Humidesulfovibrio mexicanus: one gene and its partner. The protein of the gene in region 2 interacts with the protein of the main gene of each other region in a pairwise test. Links are inferred from orthologs where the notes say so. Each region holds a gene or a part of one and is shown on either strand. Other genes may lie near its edges. The genes, in order: dnaE and dnaX.

Region 1 (9,068 bases), on a different replicon or contig from region 2:
GCTGGACAAGCTCAAAAAGCACAGCATCGAGCTGGTGGTGGACCGGCTGGTGGTCAAGGCCGACATCCGCCCCCGCCTGGGCGACTCGGTGGAGCTGGCCCTCAAGCAGGGCAAGGGGCGGCTTATTGTGCTGGAGCACGGCGCGGCAGACCCCGGCGCGGAGCGGCTCTTCAGCACCGAGAGCACCTGCGCGGCCTGCGGGGTCTCCATGCCGCCGCTCACTCCGCAGCTGTTCTCCTTCAACAGCCCGCAGGGGGCCTGCCCGGAGTGCTCGGGCCTGGGCTGCGTGGAGCGCTTCGAGTTCGATCTGCTGGCCCCGAACAAGGGGCTTTCCCTCAAGGGCGGCGGGCTGCTTCCCTGGCGCAACCCCAGGCTTTTCGCCCGGCACGAGGAGGACTTGCGGCGGCTGGGCAAGCGCCACGGCTTCACCCTGGACACCCCGCTCTCGGCCTTCAGCCCGGCGGCGCGGCAGGCGTTGGTGGACGGCGACGAGCAGTGCGGCTGGCCCGGCGTGGAGCCCCTGCTGGACCAGGGCTACAGCATGGGGCCCTTCTGGCGCGACGAGCTCGCCCGCTACCGCCAGACCCGGCCCTGCCCGGCCTGCGGGGGCGCGCGCCTGAAGCCCGAGGCCCTGGCCGTGCGCGCCCCGGCAACGGACCCGGAGCACAGCCTGAACATCAGCGAATTCTGCTCCCTGTCCATTGCCCGCGCCTTGCAGTGGCTCAAGGAGCGCGACTTCACCGGGGCCAGCGAGGCCATCGCCGGGCCGCTGCTGAAGGAGCTGACCCACCGCCTGGGCTTCATGAAGAACGTGGGCCTCGACTATATCTCTCTTGGCCGCAACATGGGCACCCTCTCCGGCGGCGAGGCCCAGCGCATCCGCCTGGCCAGCCAGCTGGGGTCGGGCTTGGTGGGCGTCACCTACGTGCTGGACGAACCCTCCATTGGCCTGCACCCGCGCGACAACGAGCGTCTTTTGCGCACCCTGCGCAGCCTGCAGCAGCGCGGCAACACCGTCCTGGTGGTGGAGCACGACGAGCCCACCATCATGAGCGCGGACCATGTCATCGAGCTTGGGCCCGGCTCGGGCGAGCTGGGCGGCGAGATCGTGTTCCAGGGCCCGGTGGACGCCCTCATGAACCAGAGCCAGTCCCTTACGGCCCAGTACCTGCGAGGCGACCTGCGCTCCTGGCGGCCGGAGGAGCGCCGCCAGCCGAGCCCTGTGGGCGGCCGCACGCACCTGGGCATACGCGGCGCGCGCGCCAACAATCTGAAGGGGCTCGACCTGGACATCCCCCTGGGCGTGCTGGTGTGCTTCACCGGCGTGTCCGGCTCGGGCAAAAGCTCCCTTGTGGTCGATACCCTCTACAAGCATCTGGCCCTGGCCCAGGGCGTCAAGGTGGAGCAGCCCGGCCCCGTCGACGCCTTCATCGGCGCCGAGGCCATCGAGAAGATCATCGCCATCGACCAGACGCCCATCGGCCGCACCCCGCGCTCCAACCCCGCCACCTACACCAAGGCCTTTGACGAGATCCGCACAATCTTCGCCGGGACCAAGGACGCCAAAATGCGCGGCTATGCGCCCGGCCGGTTCAGCTTCAACGTCAAGGGCGGCCGCTGCGAAGCCTGCCAGGGCGACGGACAGGTGCGCGTGGAGATGCACTTTTTGCCAGACGTGTTCGTCACCTGCGAGGTGTGCAAGGGGATGCGCTACAACTCGCAGACCCTGGAGGTGCGGCACAAGGGCAAGAACATCGCCGAGGTGCTGGACATGACCGTGGCCGAGGCCCGCGAGTTCTTCGGCGCGCACACCGCCCTCTCCCGCAGGCTGGAGGTGCTGGAGCAGGTGGGCCTGCCCTATCTGCGCCTGGGCCAGCCCGCCACCACCCTGTCCGGCGGCGAGGCCCAGCGCATCAAGATCAGCCGCGAGCTGGGCAAGCGCAGCCTGCCGGGAACCCTGTACATTCTGGACGAGCCCACCACCGGCCTGCACATGCACGAGGTGGGCAAGCTTATCCGCGTGCTGCACCGACTGGTGGACAAGGGGGCCAGTGTCATCGTCATCGAGCACAACGCCGACGTGGTGCTCGCCAGCGACTACGTGTTCGACCTTGGCCCCGGCGGCGGCGAGAACGGCGGGACCATCGTGGCCCGCGGAACGCCCGAGGAAATCATGGCCAACCCGGAGTCCGTCACCGGGCGCTTTCTGGGGGCCGAGGCGCGGTAGCCTCCACCCCGCCCCGGCGCCACAGCTCGGCCAGCACCAGTCGCGCGGCCTCGCGCAGGGCGTGGTAGAACGAGTAGAAGTGCATCACCTCGTCCAGGTCGTACACCGCAATGGTGCGCTGGCGGCGCAGGTCGAGCAGCTTGTCGCCCGCTGCGGCAAGGGCCGCCCCTAGCCGCGGGGCCGCTGCCGCCGGGGGGGGCGCCTTGGTGGCGACGGCGCGGCCCAGCCCGGTCATGGCCTCTTCCAGCGCCTCGCCCAACTCCCGCAGCTCATCGGACAGGTGCCGGTGGAACCCTTCGGGCGGCGCGTTCTCCACGGCGTGGGCCATGGCCAGCAAATGCTCCGCCATCCGGTCCTCCAGCTCCAGCAGCGTTGAAAGTTCCCCGCCCTGCGCCGCCGTGCCCGGTTCGCGCAGCGCCGCAGACAGCAGCTGCCGGTTGCGCAGCAGAAGCCGCAGCACAGCGTCCTTGCGGTGGAACACGCGCCCGGCGTCGTAGCCGCCGCCCAGCCGGGTCTCCAGAAGCGTCGCCAGCAGCGCCGAGAGTTCCGTCAGCCCTTTGCCCAGCCCATAGCGCAGCACCACCCGCGCATGGGAGGGCCAGGCTAGCGACACGGCCAACGCCACCACGATGCCCAGCCCGACCTCCAGAAAACGCCACAGCCCTATCTCCAGGGCGCTGCCGCCCATGACCCCGTGCAGGCAGATGACCACCGCGGCCGTGAGGCCCGCAAGACGCAGGTTTTCGTTCTGCGAGGCCAAAAGCGCGCAGAAGAACACCGTGACGAACATGGCCGCGCCCAGGCCCGACACGCCCGCACCCAGCCAGGCGTCGGCCGCGGTGGCCGAAAGCGCGCCCAAAAGCGCGCCGCTGGCCGTGCCCAGAAGCCGCGCCCAACTGGCCGCGATGGAGCCGCCCACGTGCGCCTGCATCACCAGGATGGACGAGAATACCGCCCAGTAGCCCTGCTCCAGGTTGAGCAGCAGCGTCAGCGCAAAGGTGATGGTGGCCGCGATGGCCGTGCGCAGGGCGTGGCGCAGTTGGGATGCGTTGAGGCGCAAGGCAAGGTGTTCAGGCAGGTTCATGCTGTCCTTTGCGCGTTGTGCGCCGTGCCCGCTTCATGCTCCGCAGGCCAGGGGCTTCGCGCCCCTGGGCCCGCGTGAATCGGGGACAGGGGGACGGCGTCCCGCATGTTCCCCCCTTTCCGGGGTTCCAAGGGGCCGGGGAGGCCCCTTGGCCGCCGGAGGCATCAAAAGGCACAGCCCCGCGCCCGTTTCGTGCTCCGCAGGCCAGGGGCTTAAGCGCCCCTGGACCCGCGTGGAGGGGGGCTAGCGTCCCGCTGCCCCTTGCGCCGCGCCGCGCCATTTTTCCACATCGGCCCAGAATTCCGGGCAGGCGCAGATGTGGTAGCGCTCGCCGAGCTTCAGGGTGCACACGGCCTCGGGCAGGTGCAGGTCCAGCATGACGGGCACGCTCCCGGGGTGGCGGCACAGCAGCTGCTTGAGGGCGTCCAGGCGATCCGGGCCGCAGTGCTCCTCGCGGGCGGGGATGCGCGCAGGCTCGAAGCTTTGCGCCGCCACCTGGGCGAGCAGCTTCACGTTGTCGGCCAGCATCTTGGACTCGCGCGGGCCTTCCTCCTCGCCGGGCTTGGTGCGCACGTCCACCTTGCCCTCGAACACCAGCGGCTGGTCCTGGCCGAGCAGCTCCTTGGCCTCGGCGTAGACGTTGGCGAACAGCGTGCACTCGCCCGTGCCGGTGAGGTCTTCCAGTTGCAGGAAGGCCATCTTGTCGCCCTTTTTGTTGATGTATTCGCGCAAGGACGTGACCAGCGCGGCCACGCGCACCATCATGCCGCCGGGAAGCTCCTTGATTTCGGCCAGGCTGGTGAGGTTCAGGCGTTGCAGCTCGTGGCGGAAGCGCAGCAGCGGATGGCTGGAGAGGAAGAAGCCGAGCGCCTCCTTTTCCAGGCGCATCTTTTCCTCGTCGCCCCACTCGGGCACGTCCTCGTCGGTCACGAGGGGGGCTGTGGCTTCGGCTGTGGCCGAACCGCCGCCGCCCAGCATGTCCAGCATGGAGATCATGCCTTGGGCCTTTTCCTTGGCCTTCTTCTGGCCCATGGACACGGCGCGGTCCAGCGCGGCCATGTGCCCGGCGCGGGTCTTGCCCAGGCAGTCCAGCGCGCCGGCCTTGATGAGGGCCTCCAGGGTGCGCTTGTTGATCTTGCGCAGGTTCACGCGCTCGCAGAGGTCATAGATGTCGCGGAAGGGGCCGTTTTGCAGGCGTTCGTCCACGATCTCGCCCACGGCGTCCTCGCCAACGCCCTTGATGCCCGCCAGGCCGAAGACCACCTTGCCTTCCTGCACGGAGAAGCGGCTCTCGCTCATGTTGACGTTGGGCGGCACCACGGCGATCTGCATTTCGCGGCAGGCGTTGATGTAGGTGAAGACCTTGTCCGTGTTGGCGAGTTCCGAGCTGATGAGCGCGGCCATGAACTCCACCGGATGGTGGGCCTTGAGCCAGGCGGTGTAGTAGCTGATGAGGGCGTAGGCGGCGGAGTGCGACTTGTTGAAGCCGTATTCCGCGAATTTTTCCATGAGGTCGAAGATTTCCGCGGCCGTGGCCTCGGCGATCTTGTTCTCGCGGGCGCCCTCCATGAACTTCTGGCGCTGCTTGGCCATCTCCTCGGGCTTCTTTTTGCCCATGGCGCGGCGCAGCAGGTCCGCGCCGCCGAGGGTGTAGTTGGCGATGACCCGTGCGCAGCTCATGACCTGTTCCTGGTACACGATGACGCCGTAGGTGGGCTTCAGCGTCTCCTCCAGGGACGGATGCGGGTAGGTGACTTCGATTTGCCCGTGCTTGCGCTTGATGAATTCGTCCACCATGCCGGAGCCCAGCGGCCCTGGCCGGTACAGGGCGAGCATGGCGATGATGTCCTCGAAGCAGGTGGGCTTGAGCATCCGCAGATACTTGCGCATTCCGCTGGATTCCACCTGGAAGATGCCGTCGGTGTCGCCGGTGCAGAAAATTTCGTAGGTGGCGGGGTCGTCGAGGGCCAGGGTCTCCAGGTCGGGCCGGGGCTTGCCCGTGCGCTCGATGATGTCGAGCGCGTCCTCCACCACGGTCATGGTGCGCAGACCCAGGAAGTCGAACTTGATGAGGCCGACCTTTTCCACCAGCTTCATGTCGTACTGGGTGACGATTTCACCCTCCTTCCCCTTATATAAAGGAAGGTAGTCGAGCATGGGCTTGTCGGAGATGACGATGCCCGCCGCGTGGGTGCTGGCGTGGCGCGAGAGCCCCTCCAGACGCTTGGACACGTCGATGAGCTTCTCCACCTGGGGATTGCCCACGGCCATGGCCTGGAGTTCGGGCTCCTTTTCCAGGGCCTTGGAGATGGTCATCTTCATCTCTTCGGGCACCAGCTTGGCGATGCGGTCGGTGTCGGCGAAGGTCATGCCCAGGGCCCGGCCCACGTCGCGGATGGCGGCCTTGGCCTTCATGGTGCCGAAGGTGGTGATCTGGGCCACATGGTCGCGGCCGTATTTGCCCGCGACGTAGGCCACCACCTCCAGGCGGCGGCGTTCGCAGAAGTCCACGTCGATGTCCGGCATACTGACGCGTTCGATGTTCAGGAAGCGCTCGAACAGCAGATCGTAGGGCAGGGGGTCGAGGTTGGTGATCTTGAGCGCCCAGGCCACCAGCGACCCCGCTGCGGAGCCGCGCCCCGGCCCCACCGGGATCTTCTGGTCCTTGGCCCAGTTGATGAAGTCCTGCACGATGAGGAAGTACGCCGGGAAGCCCATCTCCTTGATGACGCCGAGCTCGTACTCCAGGCGTTGCCAGTAGGCGTCCTGGTCCACCTCGTAGGTCAGGGCCGCCAGGCGCTTTTTGAGGCCTTCGCGCGCCATGCGCTCGAACTCGGAGTCGATGCTCTGGCCCTCGGACAGTTCGTAGACCGGGAAGTGGTGCTGTCCAAGCTCCAGCTCAACATCGCACATCTCGGCTATTTTGACCGTGTTGCTGATGGCCTCCGGGCAGTAGGCGAAGGCGGCCTCCATCTCCTCCATGGTCTTGAAGTAGAGCTGGTCAGTGTTCATGCGCATACGGTCCTTGTCCAGAACCGTGCGCTGGGTGCCGATGCAGAGCAGCACGTCGTGGGCCTCGGCGTCGTCCCGGGTGAGGTAGTGGCAGTCGTTGGTGGCCACCGGGGGCAGCCCGGTCTCGCGCATGACCTCAAGCATCATCTCGTTGGCGCGGGTCTGGTCGGCGATGCCGTTTTCCTGCAGTTCCAGGTAGAAGCGTCCGGGAAAGATGTCGGCGTACTCGCGCGCCACGGCGATGCCGGAGTCCAGCCCCTTGGTGAGCAGCGTGCGGTTGACCTCGCCCGCCAGGCAGGCGGAAAGGGCGATGAGCCCCTCAGAATAGTCGCGCAAAAGCGCCTTGTCCACGCGGGGCTTGTAATGGAAGCCTGTCAGGTAGCCCTCGCTCACCAGCTTGATGAGGTTCTGGTAGCCGGTGCGGTTCTGCGCCAGCAGCACCAGGTGGTAGGCGGCCTGGCGCGAGCTGGTCTGGCTTTTGTCTTCGCGCGGGCCGGGGGCCACGTACACCTCGCAGCCGATGATGGGCTTGATGCCGGTATCCAGCGCCTTTTGCCGGAACACCAAAGCCCCGTGCATGTTGCCGTGGTCGGTCAGGGCCACGGCGGGCATCCCCAGGTCCTTGGCGCGTGAGCAAAGATCCTTGATGCGTATGGCGCCGTCAAGCAGGCTGTATTCGCTGTGACAATGCAGGTGCACGAAATCCGACATGTGGCTTCCCCTTTGCGAGTGCTGACGAGTTTGTGTATACACCAGCGGGCAGGCCTTGGAAACGGCGCGGGCCGGCATTTTAATACCTATTTAAATTCAATGTGTTGCGCTGCGCGTGGCGCGGGGTGCGGGGCGCGTGATGGTGGAGCGGTTGAAGCGCAAGGTGTCGCGTCTGTCCTCCGTGCTGCCGGTTCTGGCGGGCGCGGTGGCCGTGTCGTTGGCGCTGGCGCTTGTGGCCTGGCTGGCCAGACCCTACCTGCCCAAGGCCTTTGTCGACTTCGTGGCCGAGCTTGCGCGCGAGGATTTCGAGACCCGCAGGCAGGCGCTCAAGGCCTGGTTCGACGCCTTCGGGGCGGTGGCCGCCTGGGTGTTTTTGGCCGTGCAGTTTCTGCAGGTGGTGGTGGCGCCCATCCCCGGCCAGTTCACCGGAATGCTGGGCGGCTTCGTGTTCGGCTTCTGGCGCGGTCTCGCGCTCAACGTGGTGGGCAACGCCGTGGGCTCGCTCTTCGCCATGCTGCTGACGCGCTTCTTCGGCGAGCGGGTCATGCGGCCTTTCGTGCCCCAGCGCATCCAGGAAAAGTTCGACGCCACCATCCACCGGGGCGGCCTGACCAACTTCTTCATGCTCTATCTGCTGCCCGGCACGCCAAAGGACGCCATCTGCTTCATGGCGGGCCTGACCAGACTGTCGCTGTGGAAGCTTCTGGCCGTGAACATCCTGGGGCGGCTGCCGGGGCTCGCGGTGCTCACCTTTACCGGCGCGGCGGCCGACGCCGACCTGTTCACCGTCAAGCTGGTGTTCGGCATCGGCCTCGCCCTGGCCTTCGTCATCTGGCTCTTCGACGAGGAGATCAAGGAGCGGCTGGCCCGGCTGGCCGGATAGGCGCACGCGCATCCGGTTGCCTTCACCACGGCGGCTGGTGTATCAGGGCTCTGGGGCGCTGGCCTTCCGCGCCGCCCCTGGCCTTCATCCGCAATCAAGGAGCCAGCTCATGCGCAGATTCGCCGCGGCCCTGCTTTCCCTGCTTCTTCTTGGCCTGTTGCACGGCTGCTACGGCGCCTACGGCGGCGGCGGGGGAGAGAATCCCGCCCACTACGAGCAGGGGCTGGTGGACAAGTCCGCCGCGGTGGTGCGCGCCATGCGCTCTTCGCCCTCCTTCCGCCCCATCGAGGTGTACCTGAAAAACGCGCGCGGCGTGCTCATTTTGCCCAGCGTCATCAAGGCCGGCTTCATTTATGGTGGCCAGGGCGGCAACGGCGTGCTCCTCGGGCGCGAGGCCGACGGCTCCTGGTCCTCTCCGGCCTTCTACACCCTTGGCGGCGGCAGCATCGGCCTGCAGATCGGCGTGCAGGAGGCGGCCATCGTGCTCGTGTTCATGAACGACAAGGCCTTCAAGGCCGCCATCGACACCGGCCTGACCCTGGGGGCCGACGCCACCGTGGCCGCCGGAACCGAGGGCCTTACCGGCGAGGTGGCCAGCACCCATGCCTTCAAGGATGTGTACTACTTCGCCGACGTGGGCGGCCTGTTCGCCGGAATCTCCCTTGAGGGCGGGGTGGTGCATGTGCGCGAGGGCCTGAACACGACCTACTACGGCCAGTCCCTCAGTCCCAGGCAAATCGTGCTGGAGCGCCGCGCCGACGTGCCCGCCGCCCGGCTGCTGAAGGACGCCCTCACGGTTTCGGCCAAGGGAAAATAGGTGCGCGTGGCGTTCTGGCGTGGGAAGGGGAGCGCGCAGCGGCCGTTGCGCCTGTCCTTGGCGCGATTGGCCGGTCTGGCCGCCCTTGCCGTGCTGCTCGGCCTGGTCGGCTGTGCGGCCAAGGTGTCGCCTCCGCCCGCGCCGCCGCCGCCCCCGCCGCCTGCGGAGCTGCGCGACATTTTGACCTTGCCCCAGGACGTGGCCGCCTATTTCGACCCCGCCAGCCTGGACCGGCCCCTGCTGTCCAGCAAGGAGCAGCGGCGCTTTGCCGCGCGCCTGCGCGAGCTGCACTTCGCGCCCTGGCACAGAAGCGCACCGGCCCACGCCAGGGCCG
Region 2 (7,871 bases):
GAAAACGTCCTTGTCATAGTTGTTGCGCAGTTGGAGCACGCGGTCACCGGGGCGGAACACGGCGTAGCCCCGCTTGATCTCCACCCCACGGCGCGGATTCAGGCGCTCCTGCAACAGCTGGTTGAGGGCGCTCGTGCCCACCTCGCCCTTGTGCATGGGGGTCAGCACCTGCACGTCGCGCATGGGATCCAGGCCAAAGCGCTCAGGAATGCGGGCGGTGACCATCTCCACGATCATCTCCTGCACCTTCTGCGGATTGTCTTGGGGAATCCAGTAGAAATCCGCGTCCGGCGGCTCCTTGCCGCTCGCCACAGGGAACTGCCCGGCATTGAAGCGGTGGGCGTTGACCACGATGGCGCTTTCCTGCGCCTGACGAAAAATGTGTGTGAGCACGGCTTTGGGCACCGCGCCGCTCTTGATGAGATCGGAGAGGACATTGCCCGCCCCCACGCTGGGCAGCTGGTTCACGTCGCCCACAAGCACCAGGCGGCATGTGGCGGGCAGAGCGCGCAAAAGCGCGAGAAACAGACCGGCATCCAGCATGGAGACCTCGTCCACCAGCAGCACCTCGGCCGACAGTTTCTGGTCTTCGCAATGGTAAAAGCCATGCTCCGGGGAATACAGCAGCAGGCGGTGCAAAGTCTGGGCGGTCTCGCCCGTGGCCTCTGAAAGCCGCTTGGCCGCGCGGCCCGTTGGGGCGGCCAGCTTGACCTTGAGCTTGAGCCGCGAGAGCGCGGCCACGATGGCGCGGGTGATGGTGGTCTTGCCCGTGCCCGGGCCACCGGTGATGATGAACACCTTGTTGACGCAGGCCTCAAACACGGCCTCCCGCTGTTCTGGGGAGAGGTCGAAGCCCAGCGCCGTCTCGATTGCGGGCAGGGCCCGCTTGACCTCCGCGCGGGATACCGGGGCCGGGTGACTCACCAGGCCGAAGAGCCGCTGGGCGATCTCGCGTTCCGCCCGGTAGCCGCTCATGAGGAACACGGCCTGTTCCACGTTCTGCTCCGGCAGATCCTCCACATGCACGCGTTTCTTACGCTCCAGGGCCTCCAGGCCTTCCTCCAGCAGGGCCAGATCGTCCAGGCCCAGCATCCGCGAGCACTCGCGGAGGAGCTGCTCCTTTGGGCAAAACATGTGCCCGCCCCGCTCGCCCTTGGAGATGAGCACGTAGGCCAGAGCAGCCTCTACGCGCTCGGGAGCGTCCTCGGCGAAGCCGAGCTTCAAAGCCATGGCGTCGGCCGTGCGAAAGCCGATACCCCGAATGAGGTAGGCCAACTCGTAGGGGTTCTGGCGCAACTTCTCCTCGCTCTGCGCGCCGTAGAGCTTGAAAATGCGCGAGGCATAGGTGGGCGGAACCTCGTGGCTGTGCAGGAACACGATCAGGCTCTTGACCTCGCGCTGGGTGCGCCAGGACTCCACCATGCCCTCCAGCCGCTTTTTCGTGATGCCCTTGACGGCGCGCAGACGCTCCGGGTCCGTGTCCAGAATGTCCAGCACGGCCACACCGAACTGCTTGACTAAAGCTTCGGCGGTCTTTTCGCCCACGCCCTTCAAGGAACTCTTGAGAAAACGCACCACCCCGTGCTCTGTGGCGGGATAGGTCTGCTTGAAATGGCTGGCCTCAAGCTGGCGTCCGAACTTGGGGTGCGTCTTCCACTCCCCTTCGATCTCCAGAAATTCGCCAGGCTGAAGCTGGCCAAGGCAGCCCACCACGGTGACGATTCCAGGCTCGTCCTTTGCGCGCACGCGCACCACCGCATACCCGTTGTCCGGATTGTGGTACACGACGGTCTGCACCTCGGCCTTGATCGCGGCGGGCATGACGTTCCTTGCCTGACCCGGCGCCTACACGGCCTGGCGGTGCATGAGTGACTGGCGCAGGGTCTCGCGGTCCATGAACTTGACCTCGGCCCCCATGGGAATGCCCTGGGCCAAGCGCGACACCCGCACGTCCGGGTGCGCCTGGGCCACCAGGTTCTTGATATGCGAGGCGGTGCTCTCGGCCTCAAGGGTGGAGCCCAGGGCCAGGATCAGCTCCCGCACGCCCCCTTCCGCCAGGCGGCGGCGCAGGAGGCCGAATTCCAGGGCCTGCGGACCGACGCCGTCCAGCGGGGAAAGCAGTCCGCCCAGCACAAGGTACAGCCCCCGGTAAAGGCCCATCTCCTCCAGCACGAGCAGGGAATCCCACTCCGAGACCACGCACAGCTGTTCGCGGTTGCGGGTGGCGTCGGAGCAAATGGGGCACGGGTCGCTCTCGGCCAAGCTGGCGCAGGTGGAGCACAGGCACAGGCGCTCGCGCAGGGTCAGAATGGAGCGGCCCACGGCCTCGGCCTGCTCCCGCGGGAGCTTGAGCAGGGCGAGGGCGGCCCGCAGGGCGCTCTTGGGGCCAAGCCCCGGAAGCCGCGCCAGATGCTCGGCCACCTCGCGCAGGGGGGCGGGCAGTCGTTCCAGGGACATCTAGAACATGCCGGGAATCTTGAAACCCCCGGTGAGCTTGCCCATCTCGTCCTCCATCATGCCCTTGGCCTTCTTGAGGGCGTCGGTGACGGCGGCCAGCACCAGATCCTGCAGCATCTCCACATCCCCGGCCTCCACAACGCTCTTGTCAATAGTGACGGAGAGCACCTGCTGGCCGCCCGTGGCGCGCACGATGACCATGCCTCCGCCCGCGCTGCCCTCAACCTCGCGGGTTTTGAGCTCCTCCTGCAAGGCGGTCATCTTCTTCTGCATCATCTGGGCTTGGCGCAGCATATCCTGCATTCCGCGCATGTCTTCCTCCGGATTGGTTCTTGATTGTGCCGACGCGAAAATGGCGTCGAAAATGTCGTCCTAGCGGCCCCGCGGATACACAAGGGCCGGATCGCGGCACTCGAAGGTCTCGCGCACGCGCTGCACCAGGGGATGCTCCTGCATCTCGCGTTGGATAAGCCCATCACTCTTCGTCGGTTCGCGCTCGATGCTCCGCAGGGCCACGCTGGCCTCGGGGCCAAAGTACTCGGCCACGAGCCGCACCAGCCGGGCGTTGTTGTCCCCGCTCTGCATCATGCCGCAATGGGTCTCGTTGTGGCAGGTAAGGGTCAGCACGCCAGCGGAAAACTCGCCCCGCGCCTGCGCAAGGCCAGTGACGAAGCCGTTGCCGTTCTTGCCCGCCACAAACTCAAGGAAGCCCTCCCAACTGCGCGGGCCGCTTCCGCCCATGGCGCCAGGCGCGCCCCTCCCCTGTGCGGGAGCGGGCCTCTGCCCTTCCGCAGCGGCAGGCGCCTCTTCGGGGTCGGAGGGCGTTGCGCCCCCAACGCTAGGAGGATCGGTGGGAGTGCCGGGGCGAAGGCTGTCCGACGTGGCGGTTGGCGCAGCGGTGGACGCGTCCTTGGGCGAGCGTTCCGCATGGTCGGCCGTGGCGAAAGACCGCCGCTGTGGCTGCTGCGGCGCGGAAACCGCCTGCGCTACGGCCGGGGCGGCCTGCCGTGACGAGGCCTGCTCCGGTGCGGCGGAACGCGATGGGGATGGTCCGGAGCTGGCCTGGCCGGAAGAGGATGAACCGGATGGAACGCCACCGCCGACAGGTCTCGGTGCAGCGCCGGAGGCTCCGCCCAGGGCCGCGAGGGGAAGCAAGTCCGGCAGGCAGGCCAGATTGAGCAGCAAAAGCTCAAGGGCCTGCGCCGGCTCAAGACTCTTGACCACGCGCTGCTGGCCGTCAAGGGTCATCTGCCAGCAGGCGTGGATGTGCGCGGGCGCGAAACGCCCGGCCCACTGCGTCCACTGGGCGATCTCCTCCTCAGGCAGGCCGATCTCGGAAGCAATGGCCTCGCCCGCCTGGCGCAGCAGGAACATGTTGCGCCAGCAGCCGGAGAGTTCGCGCAGGAAAAATCCCAGGTCGAGGCCCTGGTCGAGCACGCCGCGCAGGGTGCGCGACAGAAGCGGCAAATCGCGCGAGGCGATGGCTTCCATAAGGGTGAAGAACACTTCCTGCCCAGCCAAGCCAAGGCAGGCGCGCACTTCGGCCTCGGCAAGCACGCCAGCGCTGTAGGCCAGGGCCTGTCCCAGTAGCGACATGCTGTCGCGCACGCTGCCCGCCCCGCGCCGGGCGATGATGCGCAGGGCGCCGGGCTCGTAGTCCACGCCCTCGGCCTTGAGCACGGCCTCCAGGTGAGCGACGAGTTCGGCCTGGGGCAGCATCTTGAACACGTAGTGCTGGCAACGGGAAAGGATGGTGGCCGGAAATTTATGGGCCTCTGTGGAGGCCAGGATGAAGGTGACGCGGGCGGGCGGTTCCTCCAGGGTCTTCAGCAGGGCGTTGAAGGCCGCGGTGGAGAGCATGTGCGCTTCGTCGATGATGAAGACCTTGTAGCGCCCTTCAAGCGGGGCGTAGCCCACGTCCTCCTTGAGGGAGCGCACATCGTTCACGCCGCCGTGGCTCGCGGCGTCGATCTCGATGATGTCCACCGCGTTGCCCGCGTTGGCCTGCTTGCACAGGCGGCACTCGTTGCAGGGCTCCGGGGCCGGGGCCTTCTCGCAATTGAGCGCCTTGGCGAAGATGCGCGCGATGGTGGTCTTGCCCACGCCGCGCGTGCCGCTGAACATGTAGGCTGGGGCCACCTTGCCCGTGGCGGCGGCGCGGGAGAGGATGGCCTTCACCGCGTCCTGTCCGGCCACATCGGCAAAGCGGCGCGGGCGGTATTTAGCGGTAAGGCTCGACATGGCGTTCTCCCGATGGTCGTTGCTGGCCGGGGCCAGGAGAAGATTCCCCCGCGCCCCGGCCCTGATGCAGCCGCTAGAAGCGGTATTCCTGAAGCCAGGAGGCGTATTCCGGATTCTCGCCCTTCACGATGCGGAAGTACTCCTTCTGCAGCTGAAGGGTGACCGGACCGGCCTGGCCCGCGCCGATGACCCGGCGGTCCACCTCGCGGATGGGGGTGATCTCGGCGGCCGTGCCGCTGAAAAAGGCCTCGTCGGCCACGTACAGCTCGTCGCGGGTGAAGAGCTGCTCCTGCACCTCGTACCCCAGCTTGCGCGCCAGGGTCATGATGCTGTGGCGGGTGATGCCGGGCAGCACGCTGGTGAGCGGCGTGGTCTTGATCATCCGGTCCTTGACGATGAAGATGTTCTCGCCGGAGGCCTCGGACACGTAGCCCTGGGTGTCGAGCATGAGGGCCTCGTGGTAGCCGTCGGCCACGGCCTCGGTCTTGGCCAGAACGGAATTCACATAGTTGCCGCAGGCCTTGGCCTTGGTCATCATGGCGTTCACGTGGTGGCGGCAGAAGCTGGAGGTCTTGATGGAGATGCCCTTCACAAGCGCCTCATCGCCCAGGTACGCGCCCCAAGGCCAGGTGGCGATGGCCACGCGGATGGGGTTGGTCCCCGGATGCACACCCATGACGCCGTCGCCGATGAACACCAGCGGCCGGATGTAGGCGGACTTCATCTTGTTGGCCACAAGGGTGTCGAGCGCGGCCTTGACCAGCTCGTCCAGGGTGTACGGGATCTTCATGCCCAGAATGTGCGCAGAATCGATGAGGCGCTGCATGTGCTCGGGCAGGCGGTACACCGCGCTGCGGCCGTCTGTGCATTCGTAGGCGCGGATGCCTTCGAACACGCCGCAGCCGTAATGCAGGGTGTGGGTAAGGATGTGCACGTTGGCCTCATCCCAGGGCACGAGTTTGCCGTCGAACCAGATTTTCTCCGCTTTCTGCACCATCTCCCTACTCTCCCTTGTGCGCGAATATGTGCGAGCCACGCCCTGCCGAACAAGAAGTCGGCCGAGGCTCACGAAGTCATGCAGGCTAAAAAAAAGGGACGGCGAGGTCAAGGGCGGCGCGAGGCGAAGGGGATGCTTGCCCTCCGCCCCTCATGCGGCTATGTGCCCCCATGCGCGAAAATGATCGTCCCACCGTGCTGCTGGCCACGGATGTCTTCGGCGTTACAGCAGAGCTGCGCGCCCTGGTGCGCCAGTTGTCGGCCCATGTCGTGTGCATCTCCCCCTACAGGGACGCCGTCGCGTATGCTCGCGAGCAGGAAGGCTACGCGGCTTTCCTGAAGGCCGGCGGCGTGGAGGCCTATGCGCGCCGGGCGGCCGAAAGCCTGCGCTCCGGCGCTCCGGGCCACAAAAAATCCTATGACGTGGCGATAGGTTTCAGCGCCGGAGCCACAGCCCTGTGGCTCTGCCTGGCCGAAGCCGCACTTGACGCGCACCTGCCCTGCCGCGCAGCGCTCTACTACGGCTCGCGCATCCGCGACCACGCCAGCCTGAAGCCCCGCCGCCCCGTCCAACTCATCTTCGCCGAGCGCGAAGCGTCCTTCGATCCCGTGCCGCTGGCGGCGCAGTTGCGCGCCCAAGGGGTCGAGGCCGCTGTGCTTCCCGGCACGGGCCACGGCTTCATGAACCCGCTCTCTCCTGGTTTCGATCCGCAGGTCGTGGCCGACGAACTCCTACGACTCGGCGCACTGCTCCAACCGGAACAGCACTCGACTTTCGGTCCGGCCTGAACCTATTTGTGCTGTGCGGGCTTGACCTGGCCCTTGGCCTGAACCTTTTCGGATTCGGGCAACAGCAACTCACCCTCCCCCTGGGAACGCGCATTGGGATCAGGGTTGGGCTCGGCCGATGCGCCGTCCTGCCCCTTGGCCTGGGTTTTGCCTTGCGCCTTGGCCTGTGGCTTGGCGGTTGCGCCGACCGTCCGTTCCCCGCCGCCCTTCGCCTGCGACGGCTGCGAACCGACAGCACCCGCTGTGGCCGGAACCGCCGCGTCCGCGGCCTCCGGAAGCATGGGCTGTGCAGCCTCACCGGCATCAGCGGGGCCGCCCTGCGCCTGGGCCGGTTCCGCTTGCGGCTTTGGTTTGGGCTTCGGCCTGTGCGCGGCGGCCCACAGGGCCGCAAGGATGCGTCCCTGCTCCGGGTGCCGCCCCAGCCAGGCGACCTGGCCGGTCGCGGGGTCGTGCACGCCGCCAAGCAGCAAGGCGCGACCATCCTGCACATGGCTGCGGACCACAACGCTCTTGCGCAGGATTGTCTCCATAGCCTGCCACACCAGCGCCCGGACCGCCTTTTCCCGCAAATCACCGCCCGTGGCTGTCGGACTCCACTCATGCGCCTTGGTCACGGCCTTGCGCAGGTCGGCATATAGCGCGGCAGGCACCCCGACCGACCGGGCATTGCGCATCGCCGCGTCAATCAGCCGGGAATCGAGACTGCCCAGAACCAGAACGACTGGCGCGCCCAGATGGGCCAGACCGTACTCCAGGGATGCAAGGACCTCCGCCCCGGCGGCAAGCCCCGCCACACGCACGGAGCAGATTCCACCGGGGGGTTGATCGAACACGGCTTCGGCCGGGGCCGTCATGTCGGAGCTGGTAAGCACCACGGCAAGTGGCTGCGGCCAGACTTTGCCAGCCTGAAGCGCGACGGACTCGGCAGTGAAATGCGCCTGCGGATTCCCCGCCGCGTAGCGCGAATTGCCTCCCTTCAGCAGTTGCACCGCTTCATCTGCGGGGACGGAGACTTCCGCGCCCTGGGCCATTGCTGACGGCACGAAGCTGACGATGAGACAGACTATCCCCAAAACTCGCCACATGTCGCCTCTCCTCCGCGCCACGCCCCAAAGCCGGGCTCGCACGTTCGTCCCAAACACAGCAGCTTTGCTACGCGGAAACCATCTGTCAAAAATTTACAATACCAATACATCCATAACCGCAGACCTAAAGATTCGTGTCAATTCTGTCGATACACCTATCGTAAAGGAAAGGCTCCCCCCGGACACAGGTCTCCATCATCATGAGGTGAACGTCATGAACATCAGCCCCTCGGACATGGATGTCAGGCAGGGGTTCTCCCCTGCAAGGCAAGCCGTGGCGACACACGCGCAAAGCGTGGATCC

The links.
Region 1: the proteins of dnaX (region 2) and dnaE interact in binary tests that used the Escherichia coli proteins (3 or more experiments, as listed by UniProt). The link is inferred for Humidesulfovibrio mexicanus from one-to-one orthologs.

Annotation. Positions count from the first base shown.
Region 1 is NZ_FZOC01000007.1:185,923-194,990, forward strand. What follows is about bases 3,355-7,425. They hold dnaE (DNA polymerase III subunit alpha), read right to left. Parts: upstream 7,035-7,425; coding sequence 3,555-7,034; downstream 3,355-3,554. Other genes in these bases: CHB73_RS14185 (TVP38/TMEM64 family protein), read left to right, coding at 7,174-7,425. Outside these bases: excinuclease ABC subunit UvrA, read left to right, coding at 1-2,227; CHB73_RS14175 (FUSC family protein), read right to left, coding at 2,193-3,311; more of CHB73_RS14185, read left to right, coding at 7,426-7,917; CHB73_RS14190 (lipid-binding SYLF domain-containing protein), read left to right, coding at 8,027-8,734; CHB73_RS14195 (NlpC/P60 family N-terminal domain-containing protein), read left to right, coding at 8,741-9,068. UniProt on the Escherichia coli protein: DNA polymerase III is a complex, multichain enzyme responsible for most of the replicative synthesis in bacteria. This DNA polymerase also exhibits 3' to 5' exonuclease activity. The alpha chain is the DNA polymerase catalytic subunit.
Region 2 is NZ_FZOC01000001.1:234,941-242,811, forward strand. The notes cover bases 2,265-5,138. They hold dnaX (DNA polymerase III subunit gamma/tau), read right to left. Parts: upstream 4,699-5,138; coding sequence 2,830-4,698; downstream 2,265-2,829. Other genes in these bases: recR (recombination mediator RecR), read right to left, coding at 2,265-2,457; CHB73_RS01240 (YbaB/EbfC family nucleoid-associated protein), read right to left, coding at 2,458-2,769; CHB73_RS01250 (branched-chain amino acid transaminase), read right to left, coding at 4,772-5,138. In the rest of the region: SF1B family DNA helicase RecD2, read right to left, coding at 1-1,821; more of recR, read right to left, coding at 1,846-2,264; more of CHB73_RS01250, read right to left, coding at 5,139-5,695; CHB73_RS01255 (dienelactone hydrolase family protein), read left to right, coding at 5,866-6,483; CHB73_RS01260 (carbonic anhydrase), read right to left, coding at 6,486-7,568; CHB73_RS16665 (flagellar protein FlaG), read left to right, coding at 7,783-7,871. UniProt on the Escherichia coli protein: Part of the beta sliding clamp loading complex, which hydrolyzes ATP to load the beta clamp onto primed DNA to form the DNA replication pre-initiation complex.